One region of the Pseudonocardia phyllosphaerae genome, then DNA from elsewhere that is predicted to be linked to it. Evidence: riboswitches for the same ligand, from Rfam matches in the RefSeq annotation. Region 1 holds a riboswitch; the other holds the start of a gene.
The links. A riboswitch is a leader RNA that binds a small molecule or an ion and turns the genes downstream of it on or off. The one in region 1 is predicted to bind fluoride.
Positions count from the first base shown of each region.

Region 2: another riboswitch for fluoride. It lies ahead of crcB (fluoride efflux transporter CrcB); the one in region 1 lies ahead of ACLE50_RS05805 (DUF3040 domain-containing protein).

Region 1 covers NZ_JBKGXS010000002.1:111,362-125,691, reverse strand. The annotation lists gene ACLE50_RS05865 (MBL fold metallo-hydrolase) at 1-596, opposite strand, end outside; gene ACLE50_RS05860 (TetR/AcrR family transcriptional regulator) at 641-1,201, opposite strand; gene ACLE50_RS05855 (anthrone oxygenase family protein) at 1,296-1,748, shown strand; gene ACLE50_RS05850 (hypothetical protein) at 1,806-2,000, shown strand; gene ACLE50_RS05845 (GNAT family N-acetyltransferase) at 2,090-2,347, shown strand; gene ACLE50_RS05840 (hypothetical protein) at 2,344-2,733, opposite strand; gene ACLE50_RS05835 (benzoate/H(+) symporter BenE family transporter) at 2,775-3,944, opposite strand; gene ACLE50_RS05830 (helix-turn-helix domain-containing protein) at 4,001-4,534, shown strand; gene ACLE50_RS05825 (DUF1990 family protein) at 4,503-5,048, opposite strand; gene ACLE50_RS05820 (DUF222 domain-containing protein) at 5,203-6,822, shown strand; gene ACLE50_RS05815 (DUF305 domain-containing protein) at 6,969-7,625, opposite strand; gene ACLE50_RS05810 (DUF6153 family protein) at 7,693-8,130, opposite strand; gene ACLE50_RS05805 (DUF3040 domain-containing protein) at 8,141-8,410, opposite strand; fluoride riboswitch at 8,430-8,492, opposite strand; gene ACLE50_RS05800 (dienelactone hydrolase family protein) at 8,619-10,076, shown strand; gene ACLE50_RS05795 (MerR family transcriptional regulator) at 10,190-10,921, opposite strand; gene ACLE50_RS05790 (glycosyltransferase family 39 protein) at 11,101-12,531, shown strand; gene ACLE50_RS05785 (alpha/beta fold hydrolase) at 12,635-13,396, shown strand; gene ACLE50_RS05780 (ATP-binding cassette domain-containing protein) at 13,454-14,330, shown strand, end outside.
Region 2 covers NZ_JBKGXS010000008.1:246,651-260,980, forward strand. The annotation lists gene ACLE50_RS17785 (hypothetical protein) at 1-667, opposite strand, end outside; gene ACLE50_RS17790 (helix-turn-helix domain-containing protein) at 673-1,194, opposite strand; gene ACLE50_RS17795 (DUF445 domain-containing protein) at 1,341-2,717, opposite strand; gene ACLE50_RS17800 (bifunctional DNA primase/polymerase) at 2,808-3,365, opposite strand; gene ACLE50_RS17805 (cold-shock protein) at 3,784-3,987, opposite strand; gene mftR (mycofactocin system transcriptional regulator) at 6,053-6,688, opposite strand; gene ACLE50_RS17815 (sigma-70 family RNA polymerase sigma factor) at 6,985-8,025, shown strand; gene ACLE50_RS17820 (aminoglycoside phosphotransferase/kinase family protein) at 8,217-8,765, shown strand; gene ACLE50_RS17825 (ATP-dependent Clp protease proteolytic subunit) at 8,836-9,405, shown strand; gene ACLE50_RS17830 (MerR family transcriptional regulator) at 9,415-10,044, shown strand; gene ACLE50_RS17835 (endonuclease/exonuclease/phosphatase family protein) at 10,032-11,030, opposite strand; fluoride riboswitch at 11,115-11,180, shown strand; gene crcB (fluoride efflux transporter CrcB) at 11,209-11,646, shown strand; gene crcB (fluoride efflux transporter CrcB) at 11,643-12,017, shown strand; tRNA gene ACLE50_RS17850 (tRNA-Phe) at 12,071-12,144, opposite strand; tRNA gene ACLE50_RS17855 (tRNA-Asp) at 12,175-12,248, opposite strand; tRNA gene ACLE50_RS17860 (tRNA-Glu) at 12,289-12,361, opposite strand; gene ACLE50_RS17865 (hypothetical protein) at 12,510-12,728, opposite strand; gene ACLE50_RS17870 (propionyl-CoA synthetase) at 13,061-14,330, shown strand, end outside.

The sequences.
Region 1 (14,330 bases):
GCGAGGACGACGCCGTCGCCGGACGTCCGGTGTGCGACCGCGCTGCCGGGGAAGTGGCCACCGAGGGTGTACATGGTGAGCTCGTCGGCGATCCGGTGCTCGCCCGACCAGGCCGTCAGGGCCGGGTCGCGGCGCTGCACCCACTCGTCGTCGGCGGTGTTGACCAGGACGGGAACACCGCCGAGGGCACGGGACCAGGCGACCTGCGCGCCGTACATGTGCGGGTGGCTGGGCACGATCGCGAGTACCGGGCCGAGGCTGCGGACGAACTCCACGGCGGCGGACTCGACGAGGCCGATCGGGTCCCAGAGCAGCGTTCCGGCCGCCGTCCGGAGCACCTGCATCGTCTGCCCGATGCCCACTCCCGCCGCGGTCACGCCCCACTGGCCACTGCCGAGCTCGGCGATCCGCACCTCGGTGCGTCCGGCGAGCTCGGCCTGTGTCGTCCACTGCTGGCCGGACGCGGGGACGTACTGGCGCTCGTCGGCGCAGATCGGGCACACGGCCGGGAGCGCCGAGACGTCGGTGCCGTACTCGACGCCGCAGGTCAGGCAGCTGATGAGGTCCGGCTCCGTCGGCGTTCCCGGGGTGTTCACGGATGCAGGGTCGGACATGAACCGGACTCGAGGTCAAGCGCCGGCTACGTGAAGAAGCGCCGGCTCAGCTCGGCCACCCGCTGGGCACGATGGCCGGGGCGCATGCGCCCGGCACGTTCCAGCCTGCTGATGCCGTCGAGGGCGCCCCAGAACACCTCGGTCGCGGTGCCGTCGCCGTCGTCGGCGATCGTGTCGACGAGGACGTCGTACGCCGCGCGCATCTCGGGCCGGGTGCCGTTGGTGGCGAACTCGGCGTCGATGGGCTGCTGGAACATGGCCTCGTAGACGGCGGGATGCTCGTCGCCGAAGTCCAGGTAGGCGACGGCGACGGCCTCGATCGCACTCGTGCCCTGCGCGTCGCCGAGCGCGGCGCGACAGCGTTCCGCGAGGTCGACGAAACCGTCGAGGGCGACCGCCGACATGATCTCCGGCTTGCCGCCGGGGAAGTGGCCGTAGAGAACCGGCTGGCTGAAACCGATCGCGTCGGACAGGTGGCGGGTCGTCACGGCCGCCCATCCCTCGGCGTCGGCGCGGTCGCGGGCGGCGTCGAGGATGCGACGGCGTCGTTCCTGGGTGCGCTGCTCCCGCGTGGTTACCCCGGGCATCGACCCACCTCTCTCTCTTGTGGTCTCCGTGCGAGCAACGCTAGATTAGCGCCGCTAGAAATCTAGCAGTGCTAGGTTCAGAGGGGTGTCTGTCATGTCCGTGGTGCTCGCGGTCAGCACGGTGACGGTCGTCGGCCTCATGGTCGGTGTCGAGCTCGCGGTCGCCTTCGTCGTCCACCCGATGACGCTGCGGCTACCTACCGCGGCATCGCTGGCGGCACGGGCGGACGGCGCGCGCGTGATGGGGCGCGCGATGCCGTTCTGGTACATCGGATCCCTCGTCCTGACCGCAGTGCTCACCGTACTTCTGTGGGGTACTCCGGCTGCGACAGCGACGCTCGTCGCCGTGCTGCTGCTGACGGTCGGCATCGTCATGTCCGTCGTCCTGCTGGTGCCGATCAACGACCGCTCGGCGACATGGACCGCGGACGACCATCCGGCTGACTGGCGCCAACAGCAGCAACGTTGGGACCGCCTGCACTATGTCCGTGTCGTGATCATCGTGGCGGCTTTCGTGCTGGTCACGGTGGGCGCAGCGATGCGATGACCTCCTCGGTCCCGTTCTCGCTGTCAAGCCGTGCGCCGCGCTCGGTAGCGTGTGCGCATGAGCGTTGACGTCTCCGCGTCCGACCGGCTCGCCGAGCCGCGCCCGTGCGGTCGCTGCAGCAACACGGCGCTGCTGCGGCTCGCCGAGTTCTGCCCGGACTGCATCGCGCAGATCGGGACGAACCCCGACCGGACCGAGTACGACGCGTGGCGTGCGGAGAACCATCGGCGGGTCGTGGAGGGCGAGGCGTAGGCGGCTGGTCCCGGTCGCTCGGAGCGCGAATTCGTGGATGACGAGGTTCCGGTCTACGTGCAGCGGTCCTGGACGACCACGAGATCCGGATGTGCGCTCTCCCAGAGTTAGATGACGTCGAGGCACTCTTCGTGGACCCCACCGCCCACCGGCAGGGGATCGGAGCTTCCCTGCCGGCCTCCGCGACGGCGGGGATGCCGGAGGTAGCGCTGGATGTGAACGAGCAGAACCCATCGGCAGTCGAGTTCTGCGGGCGCCAGGGGTTCGTAGTGGTCGAGCGATCGGAACGCGACGATCAGGGGCGACCGTTGCCGTTGCTGCACATGCGGAGAAGCAATCGGGACTAGCGCCCCAGGAGATCCTGCTCCAGATCGATCTCGAACGTCGTGCTGACCTCGGACTGCGCGTTCCGGTAGGTGATCGTGACCGGCCCCAGATCCGGGTCGACGTCGACCTCGTGGGCGAGCTGGGCCTGCCACTGGCCTGCGGACGCACCCTTCCGCTCCCAGGGGACCGTTTCGCCGTTCTGCTCGAGAATGGCGCTGATGACCTTGTCCGGTCGTTCCACGTCCGCTGTTCCGAGGGTGAACTCGACCTGCGTCCGGACGAGCAGGTGGCAGCCGGTGAGAATCGCGGACTCGACCTTGGCCGACCCGCCGGACCACATCTCGATCGGACGGTCGAACGCGACCAACCTGGACCGCTCTCCGTGCGTACGTGCACCCGTGGTCATGTCGTCCCCGTCCTGAGTCGCCGGTCGGTGGCTCGATCATCTCACGATGATCCGACAGGATCCCGTCGGCGGGCACGGTCGAGCGCGTACAGCACCACTCCCGCCACCAGCCCCCAGAACGCCGCCCCGATCCCGGCGACCACGAGCCCGCTCGCGGCGACCAGGAACGTGGCCGCCGCGGGGATCCGGCCCTCGGGGTGCCCGAACGCCGACCCGAGCGACGCGGCGAACGTCCCGAGCAGCGCCAGGCCGGCGACCGCCTCGATCAGCCCGGGCGGGGCGACGGCGACGAGCGCGGCCAGCGTCGTCGCGACCGGGGCGAGCACGACGCAGGTCCAGCCGTTGGCCTGTGAGGCGATCCAGCGCCGCGCGGGGTCCGGGTGTGCCTCCGGTGACGCGGGCAGGGCCGCGGTGATCGCGGCGAGGTTGATCGCGTGCGCCCCGACCGGTGCGCCGAGCATCGTTCCGGCGCCGGTCACCACCATCGCGTGCCGCCACGGCACCTCGAACCCGGCGGCGGAGAGCACGGCGACGCCCGGGACGTTCTGCGAGGCCATCGTGACGACGTAGAGCGGCAGCGCGACACCGACGATCGCGGCCGGCGAGAACGTCGGCACGGTCGGCGCCAGGACCGGCGCGCGGAGCCAGTCGGTGCTCCCCGCCGTCGCGACCGCGATGCCGATGGCCAGTCCGAACGCGGCCGGCGACGCCCATCGCGGGGCGACGCGATGCAGCACCACCCACACGACGACGACCGGCGCGACCAGCCACGGCCGCTCGCCGAGCGCACGGACCGGCGCCAGGCACAGCGGCAGCAGGACACCGGCGAGCATCGCCTGCGCGACCGGCGTCGGGATGGACGCGACCAGCCGCCCGAGCGGCCGCACCAGTCCGGTGAGGACGATCAACACCCCGGTGACGACGAACGCTCCGACGACCGCGGGCCAGCCACCGGTGACGGCGCCGGTCGAGGCGAGCAGCGCCGCGCCGGGCGTCGACCAGGCGATCGTCAGCGGACGCCGGAACCGGCGGCTCAGCCAGATCGTGCCGGCTCCCTGGAGCAGGGTGAGTGCCACCAGCCCGGAGGCCGCCTGCGCCGGGTCCGCGCCGACCGCGCGTAGTCCGGCGAGCACGACGGCGAACGAGCTGGTGACGCCGACGACCGCCGCGACGACGCCGACCGACACCGGCTGCATCCAGGATCGTTCCACAAACAGAACCCTACGGGAGTCGTTCCATGAACAGAACCCCGGCTAGGGTCGTCGTCGTGGATCCGCTCCGGAAGGCCGTCGGCGAACGTCTGCGCGCCGCCCGCGGCGAACGCGGCCTCTCGCTCGGGGCACTCGCGACGGCGGCCGAGGTGGGCAAGGGCTCGTTGTCGGAGATCGAGAACGGCACCCGCAACCCGACGCTGTCGACGCTGTACACGCTGGCCAACGCCTTGGACCTGCCGCTGTCGCAGCTGCTCGCCGACCGGCCGGGCGCCGAGGTCGCGTCGCCGGGGATCGTCGCGCGACTGCTGGAGACCACGACCGACGACGACGGCACCGTCGAGGTCTACGCGCTCAGTCTCACGCCCGGTGCGACGCACGTCTCGGCCGCGCACGGACCAGGTGTGGTCGAGCATCTGCTGGTCACCCGCGGCGCGGCCCGGGTCGGCCGCACCGGGTCCGAGGCCGATCTCGGCGTCGGGCAGCAGGTGGAGTGGGTCAGCGACGTCGAACACAGCTACCGCGCGCTCGGCGACCGGACAGCGGAGGCGGTGCTGGTCATCCGGAGCGCAGCGGCAGGTCGCGGCTGACCCGCTCGGCTGCGCGCAGGTAGCGCCGGATGATGGTGTCCTGCACCAGGTTCTGCAGTGGCCGGGTCGGCCGGGGGAGTGGCCACGCCGGCCGGGACTCGGCCTCGACGGAGAAGGTGACGGCGTCGTTCACGATCGCGACGGTGAAGTGCTCCCAGCCGATGACGGGATGACCGTCGAGTGCGTCGTAGACGAAGCCGGCGCTGCTCGTGTCGCGTCGGACGGTGCGGACCCAGCACGGGGCGACGACCGCGAGCCGGCGCAGTCCGATACCGAGGACGACGGTGGCGCCGGGAGTGACGTCACCGTCCGGAGTGACGGCCACGCCTGCCCGGCGGTGGATCTCCATGGCCAGCAGTGCGGTGGCGACGCGCTCGAATGCCGGTCGTCCGGTGCCGACGAGGCGGGTGCGGGAGATGCGGCGATCGCGGTCGTCGTGCGGTGGGACGACGCGCGGCGACAGATGTTCCGCGCGGGCGTGGGCGCGCGCGAGCAGGCCCGGGTCGACGCTCACGGCGCCGATTCTGACGGATTCGCGGGAGTGCAGGGGAGCGGGCTGGGCCGTTCGGAGTAGCTGCTCGGATGCGTGGCTCTCTGCTGCGCCGAGTGGTCGCTGACCTGCGACGACGGACCACACATCGAACGCCAGTTCGAGTATCATGGAGCCCATGACCGAGCGCGTCACCACCGCCTGCGACCGCATCGCCGCGGCCGTCGACGCGCTCGCCGACACCCTCACCACCGCCACCGGCACCGAGATCTGCGCGGTCCAGCTCGCCGTGGAATCCCTGCAACGCCGCCTCGACCAGATCGCCGTCCGCGCCGTCGCCAAGGCCGAACGCGAGGACCTCTACGCCGCCCGCGGCTACCGCTCCACCGCAGGTGCCCTGGCCGACCTGCTGCGCTGGGACCCCCGCCACTCCCGCCGCTTCACCACCGCAGCGCAGCAGCTCGCACCCCGCACCACCCTCGACGGACAACCCCTCGACCCCAGCCTCCCGGCGACCGCGCAGGTGTTCGCCGCCGGAGAGATCTCGCTGCGCCACGCCGAGGTCGTCGCGACCCTGCTCGACACCGCCGAGGCCGGGCGCCTCGACCCCGCTGTGTGGGCCGGAGCCGAGATACAGCTCGCCGCCCAGGCGGTCCTGTGCACACCGGCCGAGCTGCAGACCTGGGGACGGCAACTACTCGCCGACCTCGACCAGGACGGCCCCGAACCCGACGACCGCCCCGCACCACAGATCAACGAACTCCGCCTCACCTCCCACCGCGGCAGCCGGCCCGGCGGGATCCTGCGCGGCCGCTTCGACGACGCCGAGATGTTCGAACGCATCCGCACCGCCGTCGACGCCCTCACCGGCCCCGGACACCCCGACGACCCCCGATCCCATCCGGAACGCCAGGCCGAAGCCCTCGCCGAGATCTGCGGATACGGGTTAGAACACGCCGGCGGCGAGCTGCTGCCCGACACCGGTGGGCAACGGCCCCAGGTCACGGTCACCGTCCGGCTCGACGACCTGCAGAACCGCGCCCGATCCGCGCTGCTCGACCACACCGGCGGACTCTCCGCGTCGGCGCTGCGGATGCTGTGCTGCGACGCCGCCGTGATCCCCGTCGTCCTCGACGGCGCCGGACAGCCCCTCGACGTGGGCCGGGCGCGGCGCACCATCCCGCGGGCGATCCGGCGCGCCGTGGCCGCCCGCGACCGCGGCTGCGCCCACCCCGGCTGCGACCGCCCACCCTCCTGGTGCGAAATCCACCACATCATCGCCTGGGAGATCGGCGGCCCCACCGCCGTGTCGAACCTGGTCATGCTGTGCCGTGTCCACCACGGCCAGGTCCACCACGCCGGCTGGACCGTGCGCCTCACCGACGGCATCCCCGAGTTCCTCCCACCCGCCTGGATCGACCCACGACAGCAACCGCGACGGCGACCCAACCTCAACCAGGCCCCGATCACCGTCCCCGCGCCGAGGCCACCGGGCGATACCGGCCCACCACAAGTCCCCGAGCCCGCCCCTGGGACCGAGCGCGCCCTTGAACCCGAGCCCGAACTTGAACTACGGACCGAACTTCAACCCGAGCCCGAAGCAGAGCCCGGGACCGAGCCCGGGGCCGAGCCGGAACTGCGGAAGGTGATCCCGTTCGACGAGATCACCCCACCCGAACCTGCCCCGACCTACCGGGTCTTCGACTTCGACCGCGTCGAGCAGGCCTGCCGCGAGGGCGCACCCCGCCGCACCGTGCGGGTCGCGAACTTCTCCGGACTCGAGGAGGACCCGTCGTGACCGCCGGGGCCAGAGGGCGTGCGACGACGGCGTCAGTCGACCGTTTCCGAAGCCGGCTGCTGTCGCGCACCAGGTCGCTGGTCGCCGTCGCCGACTTCCGCTGCGCCGACGTCAGCTGATGCCCGGCGGCCACCCGGGCCGAGGCCCTACCCGAGCATCCGCTTCATCTCGCCGATCTCGCGGTTCTGCGCGTCCACGATCTTCTGGGCGAGGGCCTTCGCGTCCGGGCTGGTGCCGTCGGCGAGCTCGGTCTGCGACATGCGGACCGCACCCTCGTGGTGGCCGATCATCATCGTGAGGAACTGCCGGTCGAACGCCGGGCCGCGGGCCTGCTCGAGGCCGCGCATCTGGTCCGCGGTCATCATGCCGTCGTGGCCACCGGAACCGTGGTCCGCGCCCCCGTGGTCCATGGCCGCGTGATCCGTGCCCGCGTGATCCGAGCTCTCGTGATCCATCGAGTCGTGGTCCATCGAGCCGTGGTCCATTCCGGGCATCCCGCCGGAGTCCGGTGCGCCCCAGTCCTTCAGCAGGTGCTGCATCTGCGCGATCTCCGGGCCCTGCGCGTCGTCGATCTGCGAGGCGAGACGTCGGACGTCGTCGCCGGCGCGGCCGTCGGCGAGCTTCGCCATCTCCACGGCCTGCTGGTGGTGCGGGATCATGCCCTGGGTGAAGGCGACGTCGGCGTCGGTGTGCTGGGACGCCGAGGCCGCAGGTGGGGCGGGCGCGTCGCCGCCCCCGCAGCCGGTCAGGACGAGGGCAGCGGTCAGTGCCACGGCGGCGGCCGCCGTGTTCGAGATCTTCATCAGGTGTGGCTCCGTCGTTCGGAACGGGTGATGGCCTGCGCCGGTGCTCTGCCGCACCGGGGGCCGATCACGTCCGCAGGACGCAGAGTTGCGCGAGCCGCCGCGGGACTGGTGGTGGTCGTTCCGCGGGCTCGCCCCGGCCGCCGCGTCGGATCGGCAGCGGCGGCACGGGCGGTACGACGACGGCGAGCAGCGCCAGGAGCGGCAGCAACGCGATCCCGGCACCGCCCAGGACGGCCATGCAGAGATGCAGCGCGTGCCCGGCGGCGTCGTGGCCGTCGTGGCCACCGGGGTGGCCTGCGGAACGGCCGGAGTGATCGTCGGCCTGCTCTCCGACGACGGTGGGTGCCGTGTGTGCGGACGAATGATCGGCGTGGGTTGCGTGGAGCGCCGCCGAAGCAGGTCCCGTCGAGCCCGGCGCCACCAGCGCGTGCATGCCCAGCAACCCGAACAGCACGGGCAGGACCAGCAGCACCAGCCGCCGTCCGCACCGCCTGTCCGACACGGCCATCAGGCTACCCACGCCGCCCCGATCCGTACGCCAGCAGCTGCGGCAGCCAGCACAGCCCCAGTAGCAGGACCCCGACGGCGGAGACCACGTGCGCGTCGCCGAGCACGCCGACCGTCAGCACGACCGGTCCTGCGACCGCCATCGCGCGCCCGAGGGCCGTCGCGATCATCGACGCGGCGCCGGGGTGATGGGTGAGCAGCCGGGCCAGCGCAGGATCCTCGCGTTCGAGCCGGCGGCTCAGTACGGCGAGCTCACGACGTTCGTGGAACAGCATGGCGTCTCCTGGGCATCGGTCAGCCGCAGGAGCCATCAGCCCGGGACGGGCGGTTGAGGTGAGCCCCATCACCTTTCGCCGTCGATGCTACACCCGGATCCGGCGCTCACCGAGTGCCGGGAACGCTCTCGACCGTCAGTCCTTCGTGCGTCACATCCACCACTTCGTGCACTTCGGTATCACTGTGCGCTCGGTACTCTCCTGTCACATGGGCACCGCATCACGACGCCGTTCCGCCGGGCTGCAGGCGTGCCGTCGTGCAGTCGCGGTCGCCGTGCTGACGGGCGTCGTGGCCGGTATCGGAACCGCTACCGGAGCCCGAGCCGGAGACACCGACGGAGCCACGATCGGCGGCTCGGTCGGTCCGCAGGCCGTCACACCCGTGCAGCGCGCCGCTGCGAGCACTCCCGACGACGACGGCGGCGGCATCGTGGACATCGGTGGCGTCGCGTACCCGGACCCGCTGCGGATGAAGAACGGCCGCCCGGTCCGCAGTACCGCGGAGTGGGAGCGCACCCGCCGCGGCGAGCTGCTCGACGACTTCCGCGAGCACGTCTTCGGCCAGAGCCTGCCGCGCCCGCAGAAGGAGACCTTCGACGTCGACACCACCGACGTCGGCGGTGCCACTCGCAAGGACGGTGCCACCGGCAAGGACGGTGCCACCCCCGAGGACGGTGCCACCCCCGAGGACGGTGTCACCCGCAAGAAGGTGCGCATCGGCATCACCGGGCCGCAGGGCAGCGGCTCGATCCCGCTCACCGTGTTCATCCCGAAGGCCATGTCCGCCCCGAAGAATGCCCCGAAGAACGCCCCGAAGAACACGGCGCCGCGCGGCACGTTCCTGCTCATCGACCACCGCGGCTCCGCGGGCGACTCCCCGGACGAGTCCTCGGAGTTCGCGCCGATCTCGACGGTGACCCGCGCCGGGTACGCGCTCGCCGTACTCGACGCCAAGGCCGTCGCACCGGACGACGCCGAGACCTACCGCTCGAAGGCGATCGACCTGTTCCACCCGAAGGGCCGGGACCTGCCCGCCGACGCCGGGCGCACGATCAGCGCCTGGGCGTGGGGCGCGAGCCGCGCCATGGACTACCTGCAGACCGACCGCGACCTCGACCCGGGGAAGGTCGCCGTCATCGGGCACTCGCGCGGGGCGAAGGCTGCGCTCTGGGCGGGCGCGCAGGACACCCGGTTCGCCGCGGTGATCGCCAACAACGCCGGCTCGACCGGCACGAAACCGGCCCGGCGCGGTGACGGCGGCGTCGGCGCGGAGACCAACTCGAAGATCAACTCATCGTTCCCGCACTGGTTCCCGCAGACCTACCAGGACTACGGCGACCGGGTCGACGAGCTGCCCGTCGACCAGCACGAGCTGCTCGCGCTCGCCGCGCCGCGCCGGCTCGTGATCGGCAGCGCCGCCGACGACCACAACGCCGACCCGCAGGGCGAGTTCCTGTCCTACCGCGCCGCGGCACCGGTGTACGCGCTCTACGGCCTCGGCGACACCGGCTTGGCGACGACGGGCTGGAAGCCCGCCCTCGACACCCCGTTCCGCGGTGCGGCGATGAGCTACCACCTGCGCTCCGGTGACCACGGGTTGAAGGCCGAGGACTGGAAGGCCTATCTCGGCGGGAACCTGTTCGAGCGGCCGGTCCGGTCCGGCTGACCGGTCCACTCGGGCTGCCGGTCAGCCGGCCACTCGGTCAGCCGGCCACTCAGCCAGACAGCCACTCGGTCAGGCAGCCACTCGGTCAGGCAGCCACTCGGTCAGGCAGCCACTCAGTCGTCGGGATCCTGCCGCGCCAGTTCGTCGGCCCGCCGGATGACGTCGATCTGTGCCGGGTTGTACAGCTCCTGCAGTGCGGCCGCGACGGTGCGCTGGGCGAACCGCTTGTCGTGCGGGCCGCCGGTGTCGGCCTCGCGGATCTGCGGGTAGGTGCGGAACAGCTCCCGCAGGTGCGGAGCCATGCGGGCGGCGATCTCGTCGCGGGTGGCCTCGTCGGCGTCGGCGGGGATCGCGTCGAACTCCGTGCTGAGCAGGTCGTCCTGCGGGTTGCGCACCATCTCCGAGTACGCCTGCAGCTGTTGCGGGCCGAGCACCCGGCTCATGACCAGGACGAACGAGCGGTCGGCCTCGGTGAGGGTGCTCTCGTCGGCGGGGGTGAACTCGGCGGGCAGGTCGGTGCGGGCCGAGCCGTCGAGGATGGTGGCGAGCTCGGCGCGGACCCGCTGCAGCCGGTCGATCGTGGCGGCCAGCTCGTCGTCCAGCGCGCGTACGGCCTCGGTGGACTGCTCGTCGTCGTCGATGGTCTCGGCGATCTGCGGCAGCGAGAACCCGAGGTCGGTCATCCGTTTGATCTTCAGCAGCCGGACCAGGTGCGCGACGACGTACTGCTTGTAACCGTTGGCCCGTCGCTCGGGCTCGGGGAGCAGCCCGATGTCGTGGTAGTGCCGCACGGTGCGCAGGCTGGTGCCGGCGAGTTCGGCGATCTCTCGGGTGCTCCAGGACACGGTGACGATTCCTCTTCGATCGGACGGAACCCGATGCGGGGCGCGACATTCCGCCCATATCCTGCCGGGCGGGGGGACGACATGACAGCGTGCGAGAAGCAGTGACTCCGATCATGCCGCGAACGGCGGCCGCGCGGGGCGGCGAACGGCCGGGATTCGCGACGGGGGCGGTCGGAACGGTGGCGGTGGTCGTCGCCGTCGTGCACCTGGTGCTGGCTGCGGTGCGCCGGGCCTGGCCCGACGAGGCCCTGATGCTGGCGATCGGGCGGTACCACCTGGACTTCGGCGCGGTCGACCAGCCGCCGCTGACCCCGTTGCTGGCCCGGATCGCGGACACCGTCGCGCCCGGCTCGCAGATCGTGCTCGCGGTCCCGGCGGTGCTCGCGACCGCCGCTGCGGTCGTGCTGACCGCGCTGACCGCCCGCGAGCTGGGCGGGGACGAGCGGTCACAGACCCTGGCCGCGCTGGGGCAGGGCACCGGCATCGCCGCAGCCCAGTTCGGGCACTGGCTGACGCCGTACACCCTCGAGCCCGCACTGTGGACGGCGGTGTTCTGGCTGCTCCTGCGCGGGATCCGGCGCGACGACGGCCGGGCGCTCGTCGCCGCGGGTGCGGTCCTCGGAGTCGCCGCCCAGACCCGGCTCTTCGCGCTGCTGCTCGGCGCCGTGCTGCTCGGCGCGGTTGCGGTGCTCGGGCCGCGGAAGCTGCTGCGGCGCCCGCCGCTGTGGGCCGGTGCGGTGCTCGCGCTGCTGATCGCGGCACCGACGCTGCTGTGGCAGGCCACGCACGGGTGGCCGCAGCTCGCGATGACCCCGGTGGTCGCCGAGGAGAACGACGAGATCTACGGCAGCGTCCTCGTCAGTGCGGCCCACGGGCTCGCCGTCACCGGGCCGCTGCTGCTGGGCCTGGCGGTGTGCGGGCTGGTCGCGCTCGTGCGGGACCCGCGGCTGCGCGACGTGCGGTTCGTCGGCGCGGCCTGCGTGCTGCTGTACCTGGCGATGGTGCTGTCCGGCGGGCGGCACTACTACCCGCTGGCGCTGTACCCGGTCCTCGCCGCGATCGGTGCGGTCGGGCTGCAGCACCGGCGGGAGGCCGGGCGTCCGCGGCGGCGGGCCTGGCCGGTCGTCGTCGTGAGCGGGCTGCTGGCCTGCGTCGGCGCGCTGAGCTCGGTGTATCTTGCCGAACCCCAGTTCGAGGAGATGCTGGTGAGCGCCACCGCCGACGCCTACCGGGCGCTGCCCGCCGAGCAGCGTGACCGCACCGTGCTCGCCGCCGATCCCTACGTCTACGGCGCCTACCTCGACGCCGCCCCGCCCGGGCTCGGGCTCCCGCCGGCATTCGGCCCGAACCGGGCCTACGGCTGGTTCCCGGAACCGCCCGAGGACCGCGACGCGATGCTGCTCGTCGGGGAGCCGGACCGGGTGCGGCCGTGGTTCGGCTCCGCCCGGCTCGTCGGCGGCACCTACGCCGACACCCCGCTCGGGACCTACGGCGGGCTCGTCGGGGAGGTGCCCACGATCTGGCTGCTGGAGGACCGGAAGGCACCCTGGCCGGAGATCCGGGACGCCACCCGGGACCTGCAACTGCCACCGGTGCCGCTCCGGTCGTGAGCCGCACGGTGGTGAGCAGCCCGGTGGTGACGACCGGCCGGTGACCGGCTGCTGGTGAGCACCGGCACACCCGCCGCGGCACGAAGGGTGCGACGATCCGGCCGTGCCCCTGCACTTCCACCTCGCCGGTGACCCCGCCGGCCGGCCGATCCTGGCGATCCACGGCGTCACCGGTCACGGCCTGCGGTGGCGGCCGCTGGTCGAGGCGCTGCCGCACCGCCGCTGGATCGGCGTCGACGTCCGCGGGCACGGCGACTCGCCGTGGACGCCGCCGTGGACCCTGGAGCAGCACGTCACCGACGCCGTCGGGGTGCTCGACGAGCTGGGCATCGCCCGCGCCGACGTCGTCGGGCACTCGTTCGGCGGGGCGATCGCAACCCACCTGTCCCGCTCGGCGCCCGGCCGGGTGCGCCGGCTCGCGCTGCTCGACCCGGCGATCGGCCTCGACCCGGAGCTGATGCTGGAGTTCGCCGAGAACACCTGCGACGACGAGTCGTGGCCGACCCGCGAGCAGGCCCGCGATGCCAAGGCGGGGGACTGGCCGGACGTGCCCTCGGAGATTCTCGACGACGAGCTCGACACCCACCTGGAATGGCGTGGCGACGCGTGGCGGTGGCGCTACAGCCGTGCCTCGGTCGTCGCGGCCTGGTCGCAGATGGCGCGCGTTGCTGTCGTCCCGCCGCGCGGGACCCCGACGCTGGTCGTCCCGGCCGGGCGGGCCGACTACGTCTCCGGGGAGTGGCTGGCCGCCTGCCGGGCGAGGCTCGGCGACGACCTGCGGGTCGTCCCGCTCGACGCCGGGCACATGGTGTTCCTCGAGCGGCCCGGTGAGGTCGCGGCGGCGCTGGGGGAGTTCCTGGACTGACCGGGGGAGTTCCTGGACCGGCGAAACGTCCCGGGGCGCCGCCACGAACTTCTATGCATGAGCACGCACCCCGCGGACGGCCACGACCTCATCCGGGTGCACGGGGCCCGGGAGAACAACCTGCGCGACGTCGACGTCGCGCTGCCCAAGCGCCGGCTGACCGTGTTCACCGGGGTCTCCGGCTCGGGCAAGAGCTCGCTGGTGTTCGCCACGATCGCCGCCGAGTCCCAGCGGATGATCAACGAGACGTACAGCCGGTTCGTCCAGGGGTTCATGCCGACCCAGGCCCGCCCGGACGTCGACCTGCTCGACGGGCTCACCACCGCGATCATCGTCGACCAGGAGCGGATGGGCGGCGACGTCCGCTCCACCGTCGGCACCGCCACCGACGTCGGCGCGCTGCTGCGGATCCTGTTCAGCAGGCTCGGGACGCCGCACGTCGGCTCGGCGAAGGCGTTCTCGTTCAATGTCGCCACGATCAGCGGCTCCGGCGCGGTCACGGTGACCAAGGGCGGCCGCCAGGTGAAGGAACGCCGGTCGTTCGAGGTCGTCGGTGGCGCCTGCCCGCGCTGCGAGGGCAAGGGCACCGTCTCGGACTTCGACCTCACCGCCCTCTACGACGACACCAAGTCCATCCAGGACGGTGCGCTCACCATCCCGAACTACTCCGTCGACGGCTGGTACGGGCGGATCTTCTCCAACAGCGGCTTCTTTCCCGGCGACAAGCCGATCAAGGACTTCACCAAGCCGCAGCTCGACGCGCTGCTGTACAAGGAGGCCACCCGGATCAAGGTCGACGGCATCAACGTCACCTTCGAGGGCCTGATCCCGCGGATCGAGAAGTCGTTCCTGGCCAAGGACCGGGAGGCGATGCAGCCGCACATCCGGGCGTTCGTCGACCGGGCGATCGTGTTCGGGGTCTGCCCGGACTGCG
Region 2 (14,330 bases), on a different contig from region 1:
CCGGCTTCGAGCCGGACTTCGGCGCGGTGCGCGCGGCGGCCTTGCGGGTGGTGCTGCGGGTCGCGTGGGCGACCTCGTCACCGGCCTCGTCGATGGCCTCGGCGGCCTCCTTGGACACCTCGGTCACGGCCTCGGCGGCCTGACCGGCGGCGTCCTGGGCGCGACGGGCGGCCTTCTCGCCGACCGAGCGGGTCTGGGTGGTGACGACGCCGAGCGCCTTCTCCGCCGCGTCGTGGGTGTCGTCCACGAACTCGTCGACGCGGGCGTCGAACTTCTCGGTCAGGTCCTCGACCGTGGCGATGGCCTGCTTGACCTGCGGCTGCTTGCGGATCTTGCCCCAGGCCTTCTCGCCGCGCTGGGCGAAGCCGACGTAGACGCCCTCGGCCTCGGAGCGGAACTCCTCGGCCTGCTTGCGCAGGTTCTCCGAGGACAGCTTCTCGCGCAGGTCGCGGACGTCCTGCGGCAGCTCCTGCACGCGGGTCTGGACCTCCTCGGCGCGCTTGGTGGCGTTGGTGCGCGCCTCGGTGACCGCCTTGGTGACGGTGTTGTAGGCGTAGTCGCCGACGCCGAGCACGGCCATCAGCGGGGTGCGGGCGGCCTCGGCCTGCTCCGCGGTCTGCTCACGCAGCTTGCGGACGTCGGCACTGGTCGGGAGGTTCACGGCCATGGTGATCACTTCCTCGTCTCGTTCGATGGCTCTTCGGTGCTGGTCGGCCCGGTGCTGACCGCATCGGTGCCGATCGGGAGACCGTTCTCCCGGCGGAACGACTCGTAGACGTCGAGCAGTACGCGTTTCTGCCGCTCGTTGAGGTCCGGATCGGTGAGCACGGCGTCGGTGACCCGGCCCGCGGGACGCTCCTCGAGGATGCCCGCGCGGACGTAGAGGGCCTCGGCGGAGATCCGCAGACCACGTGCGATCTGCTGCAGGATCTCGGCGGACGGCTTGCGCAGCCCGCGCTCCACCTGACTCAGGTAGGGGTTGCTCACCCCGGCCGTACGGGCCAGCTGCCGCATCGAGACCTGGGCGGCCTCGCGCTGGGCGCGGATGTAGGACCCGATGTCCTCCACCGCGTTGCCCACGGCCTGCTGGGCATGGCCGACCACCTGACCGACATGGTCCACGGCGGCCTGTCCGACCCGCTCGGAGGTCTCCGCGGACGGTGTGTCGCCCTGGGGCTTCTTCTCACCGGGCATTCCGCGTCACCTCCGATCGGTCCGTTCCTTCGCTACGTCCCCGACCGTACGGACAGGTGCTAACTCCTGCAAGCGCCCGGGCTAGCGCAGGTCAGTGGCGTGCGCCACGTTCGTGACAGGGTCATGGCGGGAACGTGTCGCGCGCGTCAGATGATCAGTTCGCTGACCGTGTAGATGACGAGCCCGGCCAGCGCGCCGACGACGGTGCCGTTGACCCGGATCCACTGCAGGTCCCGGCCGACCTGCAGCTCGATCTTGCGCGAGGTCTCCTCGGCGTCCCACCGCGCGACCGTCTCGGTGATCAGCGTGGTGATCTCGTGCCGGTAGTGGCGCACCACGTAGCCGGCGGCGTCGGCGAGCCAGCCGTCGAGCTTGGCGCGCAGCTCGGCGTCGTCCTGCAGGCGCAGGCCGAAGGCCACGATCTCGTCGCGCACGCGCAGCCGCAGCTCGTTCGAGGGGTCGTCGGCGGCGTCGAGGATCATGCCCTTGACCACGGTCCAGGCCCGCCCGATGAAGTGCTGCACCTCGGGGTGCTCGATGATCTGGCGCTTGACCTGCTCGGCGCGGTCGATCGTCGTCGGGTCGTGCTGGAGGTCCTGGGCGAACTCGGCGAGATAGCGGTCGACGGCGAACCGCATCGGGTGCTGCGGGTCGGTCTTGACGCCCCACGCGTAGCCGCGGATCTCGTCGAAGAGCTTGTCGGCCACCATCTCGTCGACGAAGCGGGGAGTCCAGGACGGGGCCCGCTCGTGGACGACGCGCAGCACCATCTCCTGGTTGTCGGCGACCCAGTCGTACGCGCGGTCGCAGACGAGGTCGACCAGCCGGCGGTGGGCGCCGTCGGCGAGGACGCCTTCCAGCGCCTTGCCCAGCGGCGGCCCGGCCGGGATCTCCAGCAGCTTGCGCACGGCGACGGACTCGATGACGTTCTGGACGTCCTCGTCGCGCAGCACGCCGACCACGGCGCGGGCCGCGGTGACCAGCTCGGTGGTGATCCGGTCGGCGTTCTCCTGCCGGCCGATCCAGCGCCCGACGGCGGCACTGACGCCGACCCGGTCCAGCTTGTCGCGGACCACGGTCTCGGACAGGAAGTTCTCCCCGACGAAGTCGCCGAGACTGTCGCCGATCATGTCCTTCTTGCGCGGGATGATCGCGGTGTGCGGGATCGGCAGCCGCAACGGGTGCCGGAACAACGCGGTGACGGCGAACCAGTCGGCGAGCGCGCCGACCATGCCGGCCTCGGCGGAGGCACGGACGTAGCCGGCCCAGCCCTGCCCCCGGACCTCCTCGAGATACTTCGCGACGATGAACACGACCGTCGCGAACAGCAGGAACCCGGTGGCGACGGCCTTCATGCGGCGCAGGTCGCGCCGCTTCTGCTCGTCACCGGGGCCGAAGCCGCCGAGCGGGACGGACGGGACCGACGAGGGGGCCCGGTGCCGGGCGGTCGTCGGCGCGGTCGTGGCGGAACCGGCGGCCGGGCCGGACGGGCCCGGGCGCTCCGGTGCGCGGGAGGTGTGCACCTCCCCATAGTGCCCGCCCTGCAACGGGCGGGTCGGGCACGGGCCGGGTCCGGGGGTGTTCCCGCCGGACCCGGCCGTGGTCAGGGGCGGTCAGCGCCGCAGTGCGCGGGCGCCGAAGTCGGCGAGCCCGAGGGAGCGACCGGCCTGCTCGGCGCCGCCCGCGGCGCCCTTTCCGGTGGAACCGACGGCCTCGGCGGCCCGGTGCTCGACGGCCTCGCGCACGGCCTCGACCACGACGGCGGCGTCCGGGATCCGGTAACCGATCCGGGCCGGCGAGACCCGCCACTGGACCCACCCGTCGGGGCGCGAGGACGGCGGCGCGACGACGCCGATGCCATCGGTGTGCAGCACGACGTCGGCGTGCAGGCTGAGCTCGGCGGGCAGCGCGTGCCGCGGCGTCATCGGGAACCAGAAGGTCCCCTCCGGCGTCGCCGCCACGGGGACGACCTCGCCGGCGTCGCGCAGCGTGCGGCAGACGCGGCGGCCGACCGCCTCCGGGACCTCGACGACGTCGAGGGCCTCTCCGGTCGAGAGGAGGACCTCGGCACCCGGTCCCGGTACGAGCGGCCAGCCGTGGTCGACGTACTCACGCGCAGCCGCCCGCAGCTCCGCGCCGTAGACGGCTCGGTAGCTGTCCCACCAGGACATCGGTCCCCACTTTCTTCCGGTTCGCTCTCGTGCGTGCACCAGGGACTCGCTCGTCCCCTGTGAAGTGCAACACCAGGATCCGGGACGAGGTGGTGGATTCGCGAGGGGGACGCGCCGAGGACACGTGACCGCGAGACGAACGGGACGGGCGTACCGCACGACGTGCGACTCACCGCTCGTCCGCCGGTGACCGGCGGGCGAGAGGCCGGGAGGCTCCGGCGGGCGGTGGCAACCTCCCGTGTGCCCACGCGTCACCGGTCGTCGTGCCGTTCACCGGGCCGGATCCGGGATCCCTGGGCGGCGCCGGCGCGGGCCGGTCGCGGTGGTGCCGGTCTGCCCGGAAAGACGAACGGCGCCGGCATCCACGAGGGATGCCGGCGCCGGACGCACAGCTCGCGGGGTCATGCCCCGCGGAAGATCAGATGACGCGGACCGAGTCGGCCTGCGGACCCTTCTTGCCCTGGCTGCTCTCGAAGTCGACGCGCTGGTTCTCCTCCAGCGTGCGGAAGCCGTTGGCCTCGATGGCGGAGTAGTGGACGAAGACGTCCGGTCCCTGGTCGTCGGTGGCGATGAAGCCGAAGCCCTTCTCGGCGTTGAACCACTTGACGGTGCCCTGCGGCATAGCTCAGTCCTTCTCAATCATGCGGTCCCGGCCCTCACGGCGAGGGCCGGAGGTCGCGCGGGCAGCGCCGATTCGCGCTCGAGAGCGCCGACGAAGCCCACCGTCACAACTTCACACGGACGCTTCACGGCGATCGGGGAAGAACGACTGCAACCGGCGCGGACGCTATCACGCGCTCCGTGACCGTCCCAGCGCCCGCAGGGGCTGCGACGCTCGGTGACCACCTCCGCCCCGGCCGTCCCGGATGCAACAGGCGTCGCAGCTCGACCACGGGTCGTGACAACGACGGCCGATTCGATCCACATCCGGTCACCGGCTCCACCGACGGGTGACGACGACCCCAGCTCTACGCCTACGGGTGAGCGCCGACGCCGCCGTCGTCCCTCCGGCGAGTGGCGAGCGGGCCGCACCTCCCCCGCCGGCCCGTCCGGCCACCCGTCCGAGGTCATCCGTCGGGGTGGTGACACGTCTCGTGATCCGCGGTGCGTGACCGGTGTGACGCCAGTGATCGCCGCAGCCACGATCGGGTAACTGGTGCGTCACCGCAGGTCACCGCAAGCTCTCCGCCGTCAGCCACACCGGCTCCCGCCCCGCTGAACTGGAGAGATCGTGCGATCCCGAGTCACCACGTCCTTCGCCCTGACCCTCATGATCGGCACCCTCGGTGTCTGCGGCGCCGGCGTGGCCGGCGCGGCCGAACCCGTGCGGACGCCGACCGCTCTGGATTCCCCCACCGACCCGTCCGGCGGTCCGCTCGACCGGCTCTTCGACAGCCTGCTCGGGGGTGGCGCCTCGAGCGCCGACCTCGCGCCGGCGAAGGGCGCCGCGACCGACGAGCCGGCTGCTCCGTCGGCGCCGGCCGCTCCGGCTGCTCCGTCGGCTCAGGCTCCGGGGAAGCCGGCGCCTGCTCCGGTTCCGGCTGCTCCTACTGCTCCGGCTGCGCCGGCCGCACCTGCGGCGCCGGCTGGGCCCGCCCCCGCCGCGCCGGCCGCGCCCAAGGCACCGGCTGCACCGTCTCCTGCGACTCCTGCAGCGCCGAAGGCTCCGGCCGCACCGGCTCCCGCGCCTGCCGCGCCTGCCGCGCCTGCCGCGCCTGCTGCGCCCGCTGCGCCCGCTGCGCCTGCTGCGCCCGCTGCGCCCGCTGCGCCTGCTGCGCCTGCTGCGCCTGCTGCGCCTGCTGCGCCGAAGGCTCCGACCGCCCCCGCGGCCCCCGCAGCACCTGCGGCCCCGGCTGCTGCTCCGCAGGCGGCTCCGGCGCAGGAGTCCACGCCTGCTCAGACCACTCCGGTCTCCCCCGGCCACCCGGCAGGCCCCGCCGCGCCCGCTGCCCCGGCCACACCGGCCCACCCGGCACACCCCGCCGGTCCGGCCGACCCGGCCGCACCGGCCCCGGCCGTCACTCCGGCGCAGCCGAAGGCTGCCGCACCGGCCCCGGCGCCCGCTCCCGCCGCCCCCGCCGCACCGGCTCCGGCCGCTCCAGCCGCTCCGGCTGCTCCGGCTGCTCCGGCTGCTCCGGCTGCTCCGGCGCAGGGGGCCCCTGCTGCCCCTGCCCCGGCTCCCGCCGCCCCCGCTCCGGCCGCACCGGCAGCGCCGGCTGCACCGGCTCCCACTGCTCCCACTGCGCCCACTGCGCCCGCTGCGCCGAAGCCGGCCACCCCCACCGCTCCGGCCGCACCCGCGACGCCGGCTGCTCCGGCGAGCCCCACCGCACCGGCGGCGCCCGCCACGCCCGCCGGTCAGGAGCAGGCGACCACGCCGGCCGGTTCCACCACTCCGGCCGAGACGGCCGCGCCGAAGAAGTCGGAGAAGGCGGAGAAGAAGGCAGCTCCGAAGCACTACATGAAGCCGAGCCTCTGGGAGCGGCTGTTCGGCACCACCCGCTGACGCCCGTCGGCACGACGTCCGCAGCGGCGTCCCGCAACGCGCGGGGCGCCGCTCCGGCACGTCACCCCCGCGTGCACGGCTCACCACCGCAGAACGCTCACCCGTTCCGGCGGCCGCTCACCTGATCACGTGCGCGTTCGCGGAACCGGTGAGCGTCTCCGACGTCGCCGCCCGCGACCGGTCAGGCCGGCGAGCCCCAGCCGTCCTCCAGGGACCGGAACACCCGGTCCAGCAGGTCCGGCAGCTGGGCCGAGTCGTCGGCGAGCCACCGTTCGTACGCGGCCAGGCACACGCCCAGGCAGGCGTGCCCGACGGTCTGCGGCACCAGCTCCGACGCCGGCTCACCCCGCCGTTCGGCCACGTGGTCGGCGACGACCTGCCGCCAGGCGGCGTAGCGCAACGTCGAATGTGCTTGCAGCGCAGGCGTCTGCAGGATCAGCCGCAGCCGTCGCCGGTGCCACGGCTGCTCCGCGGGCTCGACCCGGTTGAACTCCAGCACCGCACGCCGGATCCCCTCGATCAGCGGGACGTCCCGCGGCTGCGCGTCGAGCACCGCGCGCATCGAGGTGAGCTGGTCGTCGAAGGCTCCCCAGGCGACGTCGTTCTTCGAGGCGTAGTAGCGGAAGAAGGTCCGCCGCCCGATCCCGGCGGCGTGCGCGATGTCGTCGACGGTGGTCTGCTCGAAGCCCTGCTCGCTGAACATCTCCAGCGCGATGTGTTCCAGCTCGGAGCGGGAGGTCGCGGGCCGTCGCCCGGCACGCCGTCCCCCGGGTCCGCCGCTGCGGGTTCCCGTGTCGTTCTCGGCCGTCGCCGACATCCGGTCCGTGCCTTCCGGCCGCCGTCCTCCGCCCCGTCGCGTGGCCGTGGCGTCCCGGGTGGCCGTGCGGGGCGCCTGCCTCCGAGCATCCCACGTCCTTGCCGGAGCGGCCGCGAACGGCAGGTCCGAACGGGGGAACCGACCCACCCGCCGTCGTCGTGCCGGCGCCGCTCGGCGGACAGGGGCTCCCGAACTGTCGGTGGTCCAGGGCACACTCACGCAGACACCGGGCCGGACCGTCCGACCCGCAGCGTCCCGGGCTCGCGGCGCCGTCGCCGCAGCCCCGAGGGGGACCCATGAGCGCACCGGCCCGCACCGGCTCCGGCCTCGACGACGACCGACCGCTCGACCTGCAGATCGAGGACCACCGCCGCGAGCTGACCGGGTACTGCTACCGGATGCTCGGCTCCGCGTTCGAGGCGGAGGACGCGGTGCAGGACACCATGATCCGCGCGTGGAAGGGCGTCGCGAAGTTCGACGGCCGGTCCTCGCTGCGGTCGTGGCTGTACCGGATCGCCACCAACGTCTGCATCGACGCGCTCAACGGGCGCAAGCGCCGCGCCGTCCCGATGGACGTCGGCGGTCCCGGCGCGCCCGTCGCGGAGTCGCTGCGCGAACCGCTGCCCGACGCCGAGTGGCTCGAGCCGATGCCCGACGCGCGGATCGCGACCCCGGCCGGCGACCCCGCGGACAAGGCGGTCGCGAAGGAGACGATCCGGCTCGCGTTCGTCGCGGCGCTGCAGCACCTGCCCGCCCGTCAGCGCGCCGTACTGATCCTGCGCGAGGTGCTGTGCTGGAAGGCCGCCGAGGTCGCCGAGCTGCTCGGCACGTCGGTGGCCTCGGTGAACAGTGCCCTGCAGCGGGCGCGCGCGACGCTGCAGGAACAGGGCGTCTCCGAGGCCGCGCCGCAGACCGCGCCGACGATGGACGAGGCGCACACCGCGCTGCTGATGCGCTACATGGCCGCGTTCGAGGCGTTCGACATGGCCGCGCTGACCGAGCTGCTCCACGAGGACGTCGAGCAGAACATGCCCCCGCTGGAACTGTGGTTCCGCGGCCGCGAGGACGTCATCGCGTGGATGGACACCGGGCCGGGGCAGAGCTGCCGGGGGTCGCGCGTCGCACCGATCGAGATCAACGGCACCGTCGGCTACGCCCAGTGGAAGCCGACCGGCCCCGACGGCGAGTTCGAGGCCTGGGGAGTCACGGCGCTGCGGATCGAGGACGGTGCGGTCACCGGGCTGAGCATCTTCCTCAACACCGACCTGTTCGCGCTGTTCGGGCTGCCGCTGAAGCTCGCCGACGCGCCGGAGCTGTGGGAGCCGAAGGCGGCGTGAGCCGGGAGCCGGACCTCTCGGCCTGGCCGGGTCTCCGGATCACGGGGCCGCTCCGAGGCGGCCACCGGAGCGCAGTGTGGGAGGCCTGCGACGGCACTCGGCGGCTGGTCGTGCATCGCAGCGGCCGGACGCCGGAGGCCCTGGACTGGGAGCTCGCCCTGACTGCGGAGCTGAACGACGCGGGTTTCCGGGTGCCCGTCACCGTCCCGACAGCCGACGGCGCCAAGCGTGCCGGGACGATAGTCGTCCGCACGTGGTTGGACGGCGATCCGCCGGGTCCCGGTGATCACGCAGCCGTCGCCGCGGAGCTCCGACGGCTGCATCGCTACACGGCGAATCGTGCGCAGCGGCCCGGCTTCGTCGGCACGGTCGAGCTGGCATCCGGGGCGGTCCGCGGCGGTGACGTCGATCTGTCCGGCCTGTCGGCGGACATCGTCGGACGATTCCGTGCTGCGTGGTCGGCCCTGCACGGTCCAGTGGCGGTCGTGCACGGCGATCCCGGCCCAGCGAACGTGCGTGTCCTCGCAGGGAGGCCCGGCTTCCTCGACTGGGACGAGTCCCGGGTCGATCGCGCTGTCCTCGATCTCGACGACTGGGAGCCGGAAGATCGGACCGTCCGCTCCGCACTCCTGGCCTGGGAGGCCGTCGCCTGCCGGCGCGCCGAACCCGACTACGCCGCCGAGAGGTTGGCAGAGTTCCTTCGGTCCACCGAGGGCGAACCCGCTCCGCCACCGGCGTAATCGCAGCTCACGACCGACTCGGAGGCCTAGCGTCGGCGACGTACCTGCCTCTCCAGGAGCGGAGCCACCGATGCCCGTACCCGCGTTCGACCCGGGATCGCTCGCCGACCAGCTGCTCGGCCGGCGGATCGTGCTGCTCGCCCGCGAGCTCGACGACGACGTCGCCGCCGAGACCTGCTCGCGCCTGCTGCTGCTCGCCGCCGAGGATCCGCACCGCCCGGTCACGCTGCAGATCCTGTCCCCCGGCGGCTCGCCGGTGGCCGCGATGACCGTGCACGACACGATGCGCACGCTCGGCCCGGACGTCGCGACCGTCGCGGCGGGATCACTCGCCGGACCGGTGCCGTTCCTGGTCGCGGCGGGCACGCCCGGGAGGCGGACGGCGCTGCCGCACGCGATGGCGCTGCCGACGGGCGACGGCCCGGTCTCCGGCTCACATCCCGGTGACGTGCGCGTGCGTGCCGAGCACCTGACGACGCGGCGGACCGAGATCGAGGAGCTGACCAATCGCTACTGCGGCGCCCCGCTGCCCGGCGACGCCCGCGAGCGCTGGCTGTCGGCGCAGGACATGCTGCGGTACGGGATCGTCGACGAGATCCGTGGCTCGGCACAGCGGATGACCGGCCGAGCGGATAGCTAGGCTCTCCGTGTGCGCGTCTCCGAGCTCTCCCGCGTCTCCGGCGTCCCGGTGGCCACGATCAAGTACTACCTGCGCGAGGGGCTGCTGCCACGCGGGGAGACGACGTCGCCGAACCAGGCCCGCTACGACGAGACCCACGTCCGCCGGCTGCAGCTGATCCGCGCGCTGGTCGAGGTCGGCTCGATGCCGGTCGCGGTGATCAAGGAGGTCCTCGACGCCATCGACGATCCCGATGTCGGGCTGCACGAGGTGCTCGGAGCGGCGGTCTACCCGGTCTCCGGCGGCCGTATGGACTGTGACGCCGAGGTCCCCGAGATCGACGGGGCCGCGGAGCTCGACGCGCTGATCGCCGAACGCGGCTGGCACGTCCATCCGGGCGCACCCGCCCGGGCGACCGCGGCCGAGGTACTGGTCAGGATGCGGGAACTCGGCCTCGATCCCGAGGGCACGCTCGTGCGGGCCTGGGCCGACGCCGCCGAGCGGGCCGCGGCGGGTGACCTCGCCGCCGTCGAACGTGCCGGTGGCCGCGAGCGGGCTGCCGAGGTGGCGCTGCTCGGCACGGTCATCGGCGACACGATGCTCGGCGCGCTGCGCCGGCTCGCACAGGAGAGTCGCTCCGCGGAGCTCTACGGCTCCTGACCGGGCAGCACGACCGTCGCGCAGACGGCACGGTGGTCGGTTTCCGGCACGTCGTGCACGGCGTAGTGCCTGGTCACCGCACCGCGCGGCACCAGGACGTGATCGATCCGGATCCCGGCCCAGCGAGGCAGCGACGCCGGATAGGTCGCGTCCGCGCGGGTCACGACGCCGGTGCAGCCACCGAGCGCCTCCCGCATCAGGCGGTGGTCGAGGGTGGCGTTCAGGTCCCCGACGACGATCGGTGCGCACCGCGAGCGCGTCCACCCGGCGATCAGCCGCAGGTCCCGCGCCCAGGCCCGGGCCCGCGCCCGGCCCATCGGCGCGGTGGTGTGCACGGCGTACAGCGAGCGCCGTCCGAGGATCCCGCCGGTCGCGACCAGGTGCGGGATCCGCATCCCCCGTTCGGCGTGCACCTGCACGTCACCGGCCCGCGGCGAGGCCAGGAGGACGACCCCGCCGCCGTCGCGGGCGCCGGGCCGGATCGAGGACCAGCCGCGGTAACCGAGCCCGTCGAGCAGCGGCAGGATCTTGTCGCGGAAGTCGACGCCGGCCTCGGGCAACACCACCAGGTCCGGCTGCTCGGCGGCGACGAGCGCGGCCAGCGCCCCTGTGTCGGCCCGCCCGAGCAGCACGTTCGCGCCGAGGATCGTGATCTCCGGGCCGTCGGCGTCGGCCTCGGGTCCGTGCCGGTCCCCCAGGCTCCGGCCCGCGGTCCCGGCCACCGCCCCCGCCCGGCGCACCCCGAACGTCGCCGCGGCACCGGCCGCACCGGCCATCCCGAGCGCGACGGCGGACGGCCGCGCCGCCCGGAACGGGGCCAGCGCCACAGCGCCGGCGAGCGCGGCGACGCTCGCGTGCGGGCGCCAGGCCGTGACGTCGACGAGTGGGAACCGGTGGTCGACGCGCAGCAGGTCGGGCAGGAGCGCGGCGGCGGCACCGGCCCCGAGCAGGCCCGGGAGCACGGCGCGGCGCGGGATCGAGCTCATACCGGTCCAACGGCTGCATCGATCACGGGGTTCCGTGGCGGACGCCGCACCGCACCGATCGCGGGACCCGGCCGGGTTATGGTGATCACCGATGGCGATGGAGCTCGCCGACAACCGCACCGCGACGGTGCTGATGGCTCCTGCCCGACGATTCGACGTCCGTGGGTAGGTGCTGCGCATGTCCGCTCGATCCCGATCCGGCCCTCCGGGAACCGCCGCGACCGTGGGTGCGGTCGCCGTCGGCGGTGTGCTGGGGGCGGAGGCCCGCTACCTGCTGGGTGTGGCGTTCCCGGCCGCGCACGGCGACTGGCCGTGGACCACGTTCTGGATCAACGTCACCGGCTGCCTGCTGATCGGACTGCTCTACACGACCCTCGGTGAGCTGCGGAAACCGCACTGGAGCCTGCGCCCGCTGCTCGGCGTCGGCGTGCTCGGCGGCTACACCACCTTCTCCACCTGGGCGGTCGATACCGTGCAGCTCACCGACGCCGGCCGCTGGGGTGCGGCGCTCGCGCACGCCCTGGTCACACCGGTCGTCGCGATCCTGGCGTGCGCGGCCGGGGTGATCGTGGCCCGGCTGCTCGGCGGTCGCCCGGTGCGGGGAGGTACGGCGTGAACGCGTGGACGATCCTGCTGGTCGGTGTGGGTGCGGCGGTCGGAGCGCCGGTCCGCTACCTGGCCGACGCGGCGGCGAAGCGCCGGCTCGGCACCGCGTTCCCCGTCGGGACGTTCGCGGTCAACGTGGCCGGCTCGCTGCTCCTCGGCGGGCTGACCGCGGCGACGGCGGTGTTGCCCGCGGGGCTCGCGGCGCTGCTGGGCACCGGGTTCTGCGGTGCGCTGACGACCTACAGCACCTTCTCCTACGAGCTGGTGTCGCTGACCGAGCGGCGGGTCACCGGGACCGCGGTCGCGTACCTGGTGGCGAGTGTGGTCGTCGGGGTGCTGGCCGCGGCCGTGGGATGGGTGTTGGTACGCGGATTGGTGTGAAACGCAGAAACGGCGCCGCCCGAGGGCGACGCCGTGTGAGTTGCGAGGAGAGGTGGCCAGGGGCGGGGTCGAACCGCCGACCTTCCGCTTTTCAGGCGGACGCTCGTACCAACTGAGCTACCTGGCCCCGGCCTCCGGAGACATCCGGAGAGTGGAGCGACCCAGACGGGACTCGAACCCGCGACCTTCGCCGTGACAGGGCGACGCGCTAACCAACTGCGCCACTGGGCCTTGCTCTCGCGCAGACCATCCTAGGGGATGCTCTCCGCGGTACCCCCAACGGGATTCGAACCCGCGCTGCCGCCTTGAAAGGGCGGAGTCCTAGGCCGCTAGACGATGGGGGCTGGGACCGGCCCGAGGGCCCGACCTTCCCTCAACGGCTGTCCGTTGGGAGTGGGGAAACCATACGACACCCGGTGGGAGCACCGCGCAGCCACCCCCCACTTCCGGGCGTACGGGCTGCTCAGAGCCCGTACGAACCCCACGGGCACCTCATCGGGCGACGGGCGGGGGCTGCTCCGGGTTCGACGAGACGAGCCCGAGCATGTCGAGCAGCTCGCGCAGATCGTCGGAGCTCTCGGCGTTCTCGGCGACGACCAGCCGGGCCTTCCGGACCTGCTCGTCGGACACGCGGAACGCGTCCGTGGCGTTGCGAGGGGCCGGAATCGACCCCGCCTCCTCGTCGATGCCGCGCTTCGCCCCGATGGTCATGACGCCTCCCCGTTGGCCGTCGGACGACCCGCCGCGGTGCCGGGGTCGCCGGTACCAGCACGTGTTGTTGCTGTGACCGAGACGTTACCCATCGTGCGGGGCAGGTGCATGCCCCTTCCCGGGTGACCCGGGGCCCGCACGCCGATCACCGAATGCGCCCGCGCACCACCCGGATGCCCGGAACAACCTGGGGATCCGCGTCGTCGCGTGGCCGCGGACGCGTCGCGAGGCAGTCGCGAGGCACTGCGGAACGTCGGTCCCGCCTTCTAGTCTCGTCCCCCACACACGGACGGCCGAACGAGTCGTCCCGGCGCGAAGGAGGGCCGTTCCCGGTGACGAGCTACGAGGAGATCTTCCGGTCGAGCGTCGAGGACCGGGAGGGTTTCTGGCTGCAGGCGAGCGAGGCGCTCGACTGGTACACCCCGCCCACCACCGCGCTCGACGACGCGAACCCGCCGTTCTACAAGTGGTTCCCCGACGGCGAGCTGAACGTCGCGTACAACGCCCTGGACCGCCACGTCGACGCCGGCAACGGCGACCGCACCGCACTGGTCTACGACTCGCCGGTCACCGGCACCCGTCGCACCTACAGCTATGCCGAGCTGCGCGACGAGGTCGCCGCCTTCGCCGGTGTACTGCGTGACCTGGGCGTGGAGTACGGCGATCGCGTCGTGATCTACATGCCGATGATCCCCGAGGCGGCGGTCGCGATGCTGGCCTGCGCCCGCCTCGGCGCGATCCACTCGGTCGTCTTCGGCGGGTTCGCGGCCAAGGAGCTGGCGGTCCGGATCGACGACGCCGAGCCGAAGGTCGTGGTCTCGGCGTCCTGCGGGATCGAGGGCACCCGGGTCATCGAGTACAAGCCGTTGCTGGACAAGGCGATCGAGCTGTCGTCGAGCACGCCGTCGGCGACGGTGATCCTGCAGCGCGAGCAGGCCACGGCCGAGCTGGGCGCGATCGACCACGACTGGGCCGAGCTCACGGCGGCCGCGACGCCGGCCGATCCGGTCGCGGTGAAGTCCACCGACCCGCTCTACGTGCTCTACACCTCGGGCACCACCGGCAAGCCCAAGGGCGTGGTGCGCGACTCCGGCGGCTACGCGACCGCGCTGGCCTGGTCGATGCCCAACATCTACGACGTCGGCCCCGGCGAGACGATCTTCACCGCGTCCGACGTGGGTTGGGTCGTCGGGCACTCCTACATCGTCTACGCGCCGCTGCTGGCCGGGGCGACGACCGTGCTCTACGAGGGCAAGCCGGTCGGCACCCCGGACGCCGGGCAGTTCTGGCGGGTGGTGCAGGAGAACCGGGTGAAGTCGCTGTTCACCGCGCCGACGGCGTTCCGGGCGATCAAGAAGGAGGACCCGGACGGGGAGTTCCTGAAGCAGTACGACGTGTCGTCTCTGCAGTACCTGTTCCTCGCCGGCGAGCGCCTGGACCCGGAGACCTACCGGTGGGCCGCGGACCTGCTGGGCATCCCGGTGATCGACCACTGGTGGCAGACCGAGACCGGCTGGGCGATCGCGGCGAACCCGGCAGGTATCGAGCTGCTGGAGATCAAGCCCGGTTCGCCCACCCGGCCGATGCCCGGCTGGGACGTGC